2 regions of the Halomonas sp. KHS3 genome follow, and region 1 is predicted to be linked to the other one. Evidence: predicted binding sites of a transcription regulator. Region 1 holds the regulator's gene; the other holds the start of a gene.
What was found. The regulator FNR, encoded in region 1, switches genes on or off when oxygen is low (the NO sensors DNR and NnrR bind a similar motif). The targets are predictions, from matches to a motif close to TTGATNTANATCAA.
Positions count from the first base shown of each region.

Region 1 (5,809 bases):
GCACGCCACTTGGATACATCACGACCGGTGGAGCAGTTGCATTGGGGCGGCGGCACGCCGACATTTCTCAGTTTGAACCAGATGGGCGACCTGATTGATCGACTGGATGCACGTTTTGGTCTTTCATCGTCTGCTGATCGCGATTACGCAATTGAAATAGATCCTCGCGAAGCGGATGTGTTTACGCTGCGCCATCTCGAATCCCTCGGCTTTAATCGCATCAGCCTGGGCGTGCAGGATTTAAGCCCGCTGGTGCAGAAAGCGATTAACCGTATTCAGCCTCGGGTACTTACCGAAACGCTGATGGAGGAGGCGCATCGCCTGGGCTTTCGCTCGCTCAATCTCGACCTAATTTATGGCTTGCCATTTCAGACTGAAAAGAGCTTTGCCAACACCCTACGCCAGGTGATCGAGCTCAACCCGGCGCGCCTTTCTGTGTTTAATTACGCGCATATGCCCGAGCGTTTTGCCCCGCAGCGGCGCATTAATGTCGATGACTTGCCAGGCGGAGAAGAGAAGCTAGCGATTCTGCGCACCACCATCGAAATGCTCACCGCAGCTGGCTATGTGCATATCGGTATGGATCACTTTGCCCGCCCTGACGATAGCCTGGCTATTGCCCAGCGCGAAGGCTCGCTGCAGCGCAACTTCCAGGGCTACTCCAGCCATGCTCAGTGCGACTTAATCGGGCTTGGCGTATCGGCGATTTCCCGTATTGATGACGTCTATGCGCAGAATCCTAGCGATCTGGCCCGCTACGAAGCGGCGCTGGATCAGGGGCAGCTTGCCACCGTGCGTGGCATACGCTTAAGTGATGACGACCTGATCCGCCGGGATGTGATTGAGCGGCTGATGTGCGATATGGGCATTGATCTGACCGCCGTTAGCCAGCGCTGGAACATTGATGCCCCCCGCTACTTTGCGCCTGCGCTTGAGCGCCTGCAAAGCGCCGAGCAAGATGGCCTGCTGGCACGCAGCGGCGACCAGCTTAACGCAACGCCAATGGGTCGACTGCTGATTCGCCATATAGCAATGGCGTTTGATACCCATCTTTCCGGGCAAACGGGACAACAGTATTCTAAGATTGTTTAATCACCTTATTGCAGGCATGCTAAAGCGACTATAATAAGTAAGGATTTTCTAATTGATAAGCGGGACCCTCTCAAGGAGCAAAGCATGTTGGAACCCATGAGCCGTCGGCGCTCGCTACTCCATGAAGCTCGCTGCCAAACCTGCAGTTTGAGCTCACTGTGCCTGCCACTTGCCCTTGAGCTGGACGACGTGGGGCAGTTTGACGCCATTATTCGTCGTCGCGCGCCGCTGAAAAAAGGCGAACCGCTGTTTCGTCAGGGCGACACCTTTACCAGCGTTTACGCAGTCCGTTCGGGCAGTTTGAAACAGATCACCGCCGAAGGTAACGGCAGCGAGCAGTTGACCAATTTCTACCTGCCCAGTGAATTGGTGGGGTTGGATGGCATTGACGAAGAGCATTACCCCGGTAGCGTTATCGCCCTGGAAACGACCACCGTCTGCGAGATTCCTTTTGACCGCCTGGACTTACTCTCGGAGGAGCTGCCCGAACTGCGTGGCCAGCTTTATCGCAGCATGAGCAAAGAGTTGCGCGATGACCGGCGTATGATGCGGCTACTTTCGCGTAAAACCGCCGATCAGCGGCTGGCAAGTTTTTTGATTACCCTCTCAGATCGTTTTCGTCGCCGGGGCTACTCGCCTTACAGCTTTCGCCTCTCAATGCCCAGGGCTGATATCGGCAACTACCTGGGCTTAGCGGTGGAAACGGTCAGCCGCATACTAAGCCGCTTTCAGCAGCAGAGTGTGGTGGCGGTCTCAGGGCGAGAGGTCAACATTCTCGATATGCCGCGCTTGATTACCCTCGCCGAAGAGGAAGAGCAAACAGTTAGCTGACGTTAAAGGCTTGGATACGCCCCGCCAGTAGCTCTGCTTGCTTGGCCTCAAGGCCTTCAAAATCGAACAGGCTGCGGTCGGCCAACTGGGAAGGGGCAATGTTGGTGACGGCCTTGAACATGCTCTCCAGACGGCCAGGAAACTTTTTGTCCCACTCGGCAAGCATCTCTTTGACCACCTGACGCTGCATATTAGGCTGTGAACCGCACAGGTTGCAGGGAATAATCGGAAACGCCATCAGCCGCGAAAACTCGGCGATATCCGCCTCTTTGCAGTAGGCCAACGGCCGAATAACGATATTCTTCCCATCATCGGATAGCAGCTTTGGCGGCATCGCTTTCAGGTTGCCGCCAAAGAACATATTGAGAAACAGCGTTTCGAGAATATCTTCCCGGTGATGGCCCAGGGCTATCTTATTGGCGCCAATCTCTTCGGCAAAGCCATACAACGAGCCGCGCCGCAGCCGTGAACAAAGCGCGCAGGTGGTTTTACCTTCCGGGGTTTTCTCTTTTACCACCGAGTAAGTATCGCGCTCGACAATGTGGTACTCCACGCCCTGCTTATCCAGATACGCAGGCAATACGTGCTCGGGAAAACCCGGCTGTTTTTGATCCAGATTGACCGCTACCAGCGAAAAATTGACCGGCGCATTGCGCTGCAAATTGCGCAAAATCTCCAGCATCGTGTAGCTGTCCTTTCCACCGGAGAGGCAGACCATTACGCGATCACCTTCATTGATCATTTGGTAATCAATGATCGCATTGCCCACTTCTCGGCGCAGACGCTTTTGCAGCTTGTTAAATTCACGCTTCTGCTTCGCATCAGCCAGCTCAGGCTGGTCGTGCTCAGCGTTAGCTGGGGTGGCTCCAACCGTATCAAGGTGAGCAGGATCAAAGTGATCAAGAGTTTGCATGGTATAAGCACTGCCGAGGGTAGAAGGCGTGAGAGAAAAAAGTAATAACTATTCTAACAACACTCACCGCCTGACCCAACTAATCAGACGTAGCCACACAAGATATCGCAATTGGAAGTGACTATTTTGACCGCTGCACCATACCTCGGTGCGAGGGCAGCTTGGAGCGAGGGTCTTTTGTCATGGATGACAAAAGTAGCGCCCAGGGAGGGGTTCACAGCGCCCTCGCGGAAAGCTGTCCTCGCCACGACGAAAGAGACTACTATGCCACCTGCGCCATAATACGCTGCAGGCGCATATACAGCAGTGCGCTGGCGGTGGCCTCTCCAAGCACACTCTGCATGCCCATGACGGGTACTTGCCAGCATGCCAACGCCTGGGCGAAGCTGCTGGGCGCTTCGACCTCCGGGTGCAAACGGCGCAGTTGGCGCTGATGCAGTTTTGCCACATCGACCTGGGCGTTGGGCAGGGCAAAATTCAGCCGCTTACTGAGTAGTGCATTCAATGCTCCAATGCGCTTCTCTAACTGCCAGCCAACGATGGGCCGATTGCCGATAAATTCTACTAGCGCGCTCAAGTTATCACTGTTTGGTGGCAGTATCTCCCCCGCCTCGCACAGCAAGTGATGACGGCGCAGCGTTGCGCTCGCGGGCTGCTTCGCGCTGCCAAGGGTGATCACAAAAGCGCGGCTGGTATGCACCTGCTGATGGCTCAGCACCACTGCCGCCACGCTGATCACAGGTGATGATTGCGTGGGCGTTGCGGTGCAGGCGAGCGCCACCAGCTCTTCGCCCATATAGGGCTGAAACAGCCAGGCATAGGGGGAGTCTGCACAACGACGCCGGTCACTTTCACGCCTTAACAAGGTGCGCAGCGAGCCGCTAAATAGCGTCACATGTCGATCTAACAGCCGCATTCCGCTCACGAATACTCCAAATGGTAACGGTGGGAAAGCCGCTGCTTAAAGTCTTTGACAATATGCATCGCTTCGCGCAGTAGGTCGCGCTCCAGGGAAGAGAGGTTCTGCACCACGACACGGTTAGCGCGTCTGCTGCTTTGGGCGTTAGTTTCTTTCGCATCCGCAGAAGTTTCCAGCGTACTTAGCTGCTGCTTGAGGCGCAGCTCAGAAAAAAGCGCCAACGCTTCGCCCAGGTCATCGGCAAAACGGCGATCCAACCGGCCGTCAGTAACCAGGGCATCCAAGCGATCAAACGTCGAGGTGGCTTTGATGCGCCGCTCAAGCGCCATGGCGCGGACACCGTGCACGATAGGGAAAATACCGCCTTTCTTGATATCGATACCGTGCTGAGGCTTTTTCAGCGAACCAAACAGCGTCAGCGGCGTCGAAAAGCGCAGCGCCGTGCGGGCAAAATAGGAAAGCAGCAGCTCATCGCCCGAGCAGCGTTCAAACAGCTCATCGCGCACGCTCTCAAGCAAGCTCGGGTTGCCCGCCACGCCATGAGCATCGAGCATAATGGCCAGCTTCATCAGGCTATCGCCATCACGCTCCCTGGCCCACTTGGCAATATTACCTTTCCATTGGGATACCGTGGCCACCCACGCGGGGTTAGACACCATAATGTTGCCGGGGCACGGCGGGTAACCAAGCTGAATCAGGGTATCGGTGAGCGTTTGCATATGGCTGGCAAGATCAGGCCACTGGGTTTCATCGGCAAGAATCAAGCCGTTATCCTGATCCGTTTTTAGAATCTGCTCACCGCGCCCTTCGCTGCCCATCACCATCATGCAGCTCTGCTCGTGATAGCGCTTATCGACAGTGAACTCCCAGGCCTTGCTAATAATACGGCCGTTTAGTGCCGCAAGCAGATCCATCGCAAAGCGCAGCTTAACGCCCTGGGCCATCAGCGCTTTGACCAGCTCCGGGGTGCGCTGACTGGCAGCTGAAAGCGACTCTAAGTTGGTCGCCTGCTCGATCTGCAGGCTCACCACATAGCTGCGGCTTGAGAAGTAGCTAAGCACGTCGGTGAGCTCTACAACGCCTTTCAAGACGTTTTGCTCCATCACTACCACCCGCGCCACTTTATGGCGGGTCATCAGCACCAATACTTCAAATAAGTACTGATCCGGTGCGACGGTCACCAAGTTAAAATGGGCGATCTTATCCACCGATGATGTTACCGCGCTGCCCTTTAGCACTAAGGCGTTGAGCAGATCGGTTTTGGTCACCATGCCGAGGGTGTCGTCCTGGGTCGACACCAGCAGGCTGTCGGCGTGACTTTCGTTGAGCTGTTTTACAGCGCTAGCGATATCGGTCGTCGCTGCCATCAGCAGTGGCGCACGCATGCACTCGCTTACCTTGGCCAGCATAAAGCCTGCCATGGTGACGCCACCTTCGGCGCGCTTTTCGGTCATCAGGCGCGCCTTATGGGTCAGCGATTGGCGAAAAAAACTGCTGAAATCAGGATAGTGGCGACACAGCTGCTGAAACAGTGCTTTAGGCATTAGGTAACACAGGCACTCCTGTTCAGCCTTAAAGCGGTAGCGGCTTTTACCGTTGAGAATACTGATCGCGCCAAACAGGTCCCCTGCCGTGTAGTGACCAATACGCGCGGTAGATGAGGGCAATGTAGGATCGATTTCCGCCACTTCGCCTTTATGGATCAGATAAACGAACTCACCCGCTTGGCCAGTCTCTAAAATGATTTCGTCACGATCAAAATAGGCCAGGTCAATGCCACGACGAATATGGTCACGCCCCTCATCGTCAAGGAGCGTAAACGGCAGTTGGGATAGATCCACATCGACCATGGGGTATAACCTCATTAAACAGGCTGCGACTAACCGGGTTGTGTCTTAAGGCGCGCTAGCAGACATAAGCAAAAATAAATAAACGTCGTGACTCGATACTGGCCCACATAAATTGGCCCACACCAGCGCTTCAAAAAAACTGTTATCGATTATTATATGAAGGTGGCTGTACGGGTATAAAGGATTCACTTCCCAAGTAGCAAG
Region 1 is NZ_JWHY01000007.1:206,833-212,641, forward strand. It holds gene hemN (oxygen-independent coproporphyrinogen III oxidase) at 1-1,092, shown strand, start outside; gene fnr (fumarate/nitrate reduction transcriptional regulator Fnr) at 1,177-1,923, shown strand; gene ttcA (tRNA 2-thiocytidine(32) synthetase TtcA) at 1,916-2,836, opposite strand; gene RO22_RS16945 (DNA polymerase III subunit epsilon) at 3,099-3,752, opposite strand; gene RO22_RS16950 (DUF294 nucleotidyltransferase-like domain-containing protein) at 3,758-5,605, opposite strand.

Region 2 (5,809 bases), on a different contig from region 1:
ACATTGTCGTAAGCGTGCTTCAGGCTCCACTTCAGGCGCTTGACCTGAGTGGCGCGCAGCTCGTCGACGCTGGCGGTTTCCAGGGGATCGAGAGTCGCGGTGTTGATACGCGTTGCGGGCTGATTCATCAGGGGTCTCCGATCAAGCTAGTTGTTATTGGACTAATTTCTAAATGCGCCATGGGCGATGAAATGGCTTTAGTAATGGGCTTATAAGCGCTCAATGATCAGCGCCTCTTTCATTGGTTATCTCCAGCAGCGGTGTCTTCCAGGCGGCGTACGCTGCCGCGAATTTTGTAGGAACGCCCGCGGAACAAGGCAACGGTATCGCCGTGCTGATTGCGCAATGTAATGTCGTAAATGCCGGTACGCCCGCGGCGGCTGCGCTCCTCGGCGGTGGCGGTGATCTCGTCGCCCAGCTGGCCGGGGCCGAGATAGTCGATACTGCAACCGGAGGCTACTGTGGCTTCGTCGTAGCTGTTGCAGGCAAACGCGAAGGCTGAGTCAGCCAGGGCAAACAGAAATCCGCCATGGCAGTTGCCGTGCCCCTGCACCATGTCCTGACGCACGGTCATGGTCAGTTCGGCGAAGCCGGGAGCCACGCGAGTAATGCGCATCCCCAGCCCTTGGCTGGCATGGTCGCGGGAAAACATTGCCTCGGCGCAGGCTTCCGCCAGTTGCTGCGGGGTCAGTTGGGAATCATGCATGGAAGCTTTCCTCGTATAGGGCTTCGAGCCGAGCAAACACCTGGCGCTTGGCCCCAAGGTTCTCGACGATAGCCTCGATAACCAAACGGCTATCGGTCAAGGCATTAATGGCGCCTGTGCTGATGATGCTAATAGTGGCGGTAGAGAGAATGGCTGGCATATCACTCTCCCTTGAAGGTGGGGCGACGTTTTTCCATAAAAGCGCTAACGCCTTCGCGGTAATCTTCGCTGCGCCCAGCAAGGCGCTGAAGGTCGCGTTCCAGGTCGAGCTGTTCGTTGAAACTGTTATCGCTGCTGGCATGCAGGGCGCGCTTAATCAGCGCTAGGCCATGGGTTGGTTGAGTGGCCAGGTGGCGAGCCATGCTCATGGCTTCTTCTTGAAGCGCCTCATCGTCGACGCAGCGCCAGATCATGCCCCACTGTTCGGCGGTCTCGGCGGGGAGCTTGTCGCCCAGCATCGCCAGGCCCTTGGCGCGAGCCATGCCCACTAAATTAGGCAATGTCCAGGTACCGCCAGAGTCTGGAATCAAACCGATCTTACAGAAGGCCTGAATAAAGCTTGCCGAGCGCGCGGCCAATACGATGTCGCAGGCCAGGGCGATGTTGGCACCGGCACCTGCGGCCACGCCGTTCACCGCACAAATGGTCGGGAACGGCATGTCTTTAAGGGCGCGCAGCATGGGGTTGTAACGTTTCTCAAGCGACTCGCCGAGGTCGGGGGCTTCTGCGCCGGGCGCGACGCTACGGTCGGAAAGATCCTGGCCGGCGCAGAAGCCTCGACCGCTGCCGGTCAGCAGCAAAGCGCGAACGCTTGAGTCTTGGCGCACGGCTTTTAGCACCTTGCGCATCTCGGCATGCATTTCGGTATTGAAGCTGTTCAAGCTTTCGGGGCGGTTCAGCGTGATGCAGGCGACGCCGTCTTCCACGCTGTAAAGCAGGGGCGCTTGGCTCATGGGTAATGTCCTTGTGTCAGTGCCCTTGAAAAGTGGCAGGTCGTTTTTATTGGAAGGCGCATGCCCTTTTCGCGGTCGGCGGTGCCCGCCAGTGACCGTTCGGCCTGTGATCCACAGGATGAATCTCTGCCGAGTATAGATTTATTTTGATACACATCAATATTATATGGGTGATTATAATGTGTCGCTTGTTGGTGTTGTTGGTAGTTTGTTAGTTATTAACAATAACTTGTGTGACTTTTTTGCGAATATAAGATAATTGTTAGACGATGGTATAAAAAAACCAAGGTCGTCTAAAAAACTGACTTACAGCAGGGTGCGTCGAGTTTTTAGATAGCGGTGTGCCCATTCTTCAGTAGACGGCGACAGGTAAAGTGTTTGATGTTTTGTTACGTAAAATATAATCTTAGTTGATATTGCGTATCAAGATAGATTGAGCGCAGGAGCGCCCCATGACGCAATCAGCGCAGCAAAGGCGCGATAACCCTAGGTGGCTACACAACTGATGGGGCAGGGGCCGAACAGTTCGAAGAGCGGGCGATGGGGGCAGCACCCCACACGGCCAATCAAGCTAACGGAGAGTGTTATGCCTTACTATCGACTTGAAGGGGTGACGCCGGTGGTACACCCGACCGCCTATGTCCATCCTACTGCGGTGTTAATTGGCGACGTAATCGTGGGCCCCAACTGTTATGTAGGCCCCGGCGCGGTGATGCGTGGTGATTTCGGGCGGCTGGTGCTGGAAGAGGGATCTAACCTTCAGGATACCTGTGTGATGCACGGCTTCCCAGGCTGCGTCACCAAGGTTGAGAAGGATGGCCATATCGGCCATGGCGCGGTACTGCATGGCTGCGTGATTGGGCGTGATGCCATGGTCGGCATGAATGCCGTGGTGATGGACGGCGCCAACATTGCCGAACGATCTATCGTTGCGGCGGCAGCGTTCGTTAAGGCGGGCTTCGAGTGTGAGCCCCAGTCACTTGTGATGGGGGCACCCGCAAAGGTTAAGCGCGCGCTGAGTGATGAAGAGTTCGACTGGAAACAGCAGGGTACCCAGGAGTATCAGCGCTTAGTGGGCCGTTGTCGGGATAGCCTGGAGCCCTGTGAACCGCTGGCAGAACTCGATGCTGACCGTCCAACCTTGCTGGCTGGTGATACTCAGCCCAAGCAGCAGACCTTAGCATAGCGTGGCAAGGCGATGCTGTTGGTATGGCTCGCTACCACAACCACATCACTCCCCCCTGGCGGGCCATCCCCCAACCCCAGCCATGGGTCGATGGCCCCAGGAGGCCTTTGTGATCGCCCCTGAAGGTGAAGAGATTCATTGCCACGAACACGGCCGGATCAACGTCTAGTTCCTCTGGGGCCGCTACGCTGCACTAGACGACACCGCTAGCTGCTGTGCGCGCGTCCTGGGCGGCAGCCCCAGGTTCAGGCAGAGGCACCGCAGCCCCATAACCCCCCTTGAGAGCCAAGTCTCAGACCTGAGTCGGTCGGAAAATTCGGGTGCCGCCACGGTCAATGATGACCAAATTCGCAGAGGCAAAGTGTTTCAAGACCATACGCGACTGTCGCAACTTGGGGCACCGATTGTCGCTTGCTGGCCAAGCATCTAAAAAACTCGGGCAAGAAAATCACTCCAACCACATGAATAAAAAGAAGTTGTTGATAGTCGGCGCGGTCAATGCAGGTTGAATGGTACTGGCACATACCTTCGATGTTCGCCTGCGCAGACCACCGCAGACGAACATCACGACAATAATAATGCGTGGAGAACTCTCCGTGATGAGACATGCACTTCCCATAGGGCTCTGTAGCCTAGCCCTGCTGCTGCCTACGGGCATCGTCTTGGCCTCTGCTGGCAGCGAGGCCATCGACAGGTACTGTTCAGGCTGCCACCAGACCCAAAGTGGCCCCCAGAGCTGGAGCCGCATTAGTGCACAGCGCAAGACCCCGGAAGGTTGGGACATGACGATCGCGCGCATGCAGACCATGCACGGCCTGGAGCTGCCCCTGGAGGCGCGCCGGGATATCGTCAAGTTCCTCGCCGATACCCGCGGCCTGGCCCCTGAGGAGAGCGCGCCCCAACGTGAGCTGATCGAGCGACGCCTCAACCGTATTGAGTCTTTCGATCATCCCAGCTACCAGGAGATGTGTGCCCGCTGTCATACTGGCGGCCGCGCCCAACTGCAGCGCCGTCCCCAGGAAGAGTGGGAGAGACTGGTGCACTTCCATGTGGGCCAGTTCCAGACCATTGAGTACCAGGCCATGGCACGGGATCGTGACTGGTTCGATCTCGCCCTGAACGAGATCGCTCCCTGGCTGGCCGAGACTCAAAGTCTCGAAAATGAAGCCTGGGAGTCATGGCAGCAGGCCGAACAGACCTCTCCTGAGGGCGACTGGCAGCTCTGGGGGCACTGGCCCGGAGAAGGCGACTTTTATGCCGACGTGACTATTAACGCCGCTGAAGGCGAGGATGCCTACTCCCTTAGCCTGGACGGCGCTTTCACCAGTGGTCGCCCGCTCAGTGGCGAAGGCCAGGCCATCGTTTATACCGGCTACGAGTGGCGCGCCAACCTGAACCTCAACGGCCGTGATTTCAAGCAGGTGCTGGATCTCTCCGGCGTGCATCCCAGCGGGCGCATCTTCGATGATCATGACGATGCTTTTGGCATGATGGTGGAAATGGTGCCTCACGAAGCGGCCGAGTCTGCTGTGTTGGCCAGCCTGCCCGCCTCGCTCAAGGCCGGCGAGCGCAGCCGGCTGGTGCTGCTGGGCTACGGCCTTGGGGAGGGAGAGATCAATCTGGGGGAGGGCGTCACCGTGCGTAACGTGGTCGAACGTAGCGACATGCGCCTGGTGCTGGACGTTGAGGCCAGCACCGATCTTACGCCCGGCTGGTTGACTATGCAGATTGGCGAGATCAGCGCTGAGAGACTGCTCGCTGGCTACCGCACGGTGGATCGCCTGGAGGTAAGTCCAACGCTGGGAGTTGCTCGCATCGGCAACGATAAGACTCCGCCAGTGAGCGGCGTCTTCACCGCCGCCGGCTATCTGGATGGCGCTGATGAGACCATCCCGCTGGGGCAGGTACCGGTACGTTGGAGCGTGTCCCCCTGGGACGAGATCGCCGAGCGCGACGAGGATGTCAGGTTTGCGGGCATACTGGACGCCGCCACAGGGATCTTCTCGCCGGCCGGGGCCGGGCCCAACCCGCTGCGCCAGTACAACGCCAACAGCGTGGGCAACCTGCGGGTGACCGCCAGTGTGGTGGGACAGGAGGCGATACAGGACGAAGCCCAACTGATCGTTACCGTGCAACGCTGGAACAACCCACCGCTTCGCTAGGAGGTCACCATGGGAATCTTACAAGCCATACCCGAGAACCTGCATCGGATGGAAGTGGAAGGCCAGCCGCTGTGGTTCCATATCCCCACCACCAGCCTGTTTGCCCCGGATGCCCTCAGCGAGGAGCTGCTGGCTCTGGCCGGGCGAAAGGAGGGGCTCGACAGCGGGGCGCTGCCGGGACATCTGACACATCAGGTCAGCGGCGACGATATTCAGGAGCGGCTGCTACAGCTCAAAGCGCTGAAGCTGATCACCGATGGAGTCGTCCAGGCCTATAATCCCAGCGTAAAGGTGGAGCAGTTCCCGCTCTCTACCGTGGTGCTCAACGTCAATACCGGCTGCAACCTGAGCTGCAGCTACTGCTATAAGGAAGACCTGGATACCCCCCGGGACGGCAAAAAGATGGATCTGGCCACCGCCCAGGCCTCCATCGAGATGATGCTGCGCGAGGCCCCCCAGCGGGATCGCTACAACATCGTCTTCTTCGGCGGCGAGCCGCTCAGCAACATGCCGTTGATCCGCCAAGTGGTTGACTGGGCCGAGGCGCGCATCTACGGGCTCGGCAAGGCAGTGGATTTCACGCTGACCACCAACGCCACCCTGCTGAATGAGGAGAAAATCGCCTTCTTCGACGCCCATCGTTTTGGACTCACGGTGAGCATGGACGGCCCCAAGGCGATCCACGACAAGAACCGCATTGCGGTCAACGGCCAGGGCACCTACGATCTGGTGGCCAAGCGCATTAAACCTCTGCTGGCCAGCTATCGCTCACGGCCGGTGGGGGCCAGGGTGACCCTGACTC
Region 2 is NZ_JWHY01000009.1:120,857-126,665, reverse strand. It holds gene paaK (phenylacetate--CoA ligase PaaK) at 1-128, opposite strand, end outside; gene paaI (hydroxyphenylacetyl-CoA thioesterase PaaI) at 239-706, opposite strand; gene RO22_RS25080 (3-hydroxyacyl-CoA dehydrogenase NAD-binding domain-containing protein) at 699-866, opposite strand; gene paaG (2-(1,2-epoxy-1,2-dihydrophenyl)acetyl-CoA isomerase PaaG) at 868-1,659, opposite strand; gene paaY (phenylacetic acid degradation protein PaaY) at 2,246-2,845, shown strand; gene peaA (quinohemoprotein amine dehydrogenase subunit alpha) at 3,445-5,007, shown strand; gene peaB (quinohemoprotein amine dehydrogenase maturation protein) at 5,017-5,809, shown strand, end outside.
Region 2: a site for FNR is predicted at 1,806-1,819, ahead of paaG (2-(1,2-epoxy-1,2-dihydrophenyl)acetyl-CoA isomerase PaaG). Genes of this name have one in related genera too.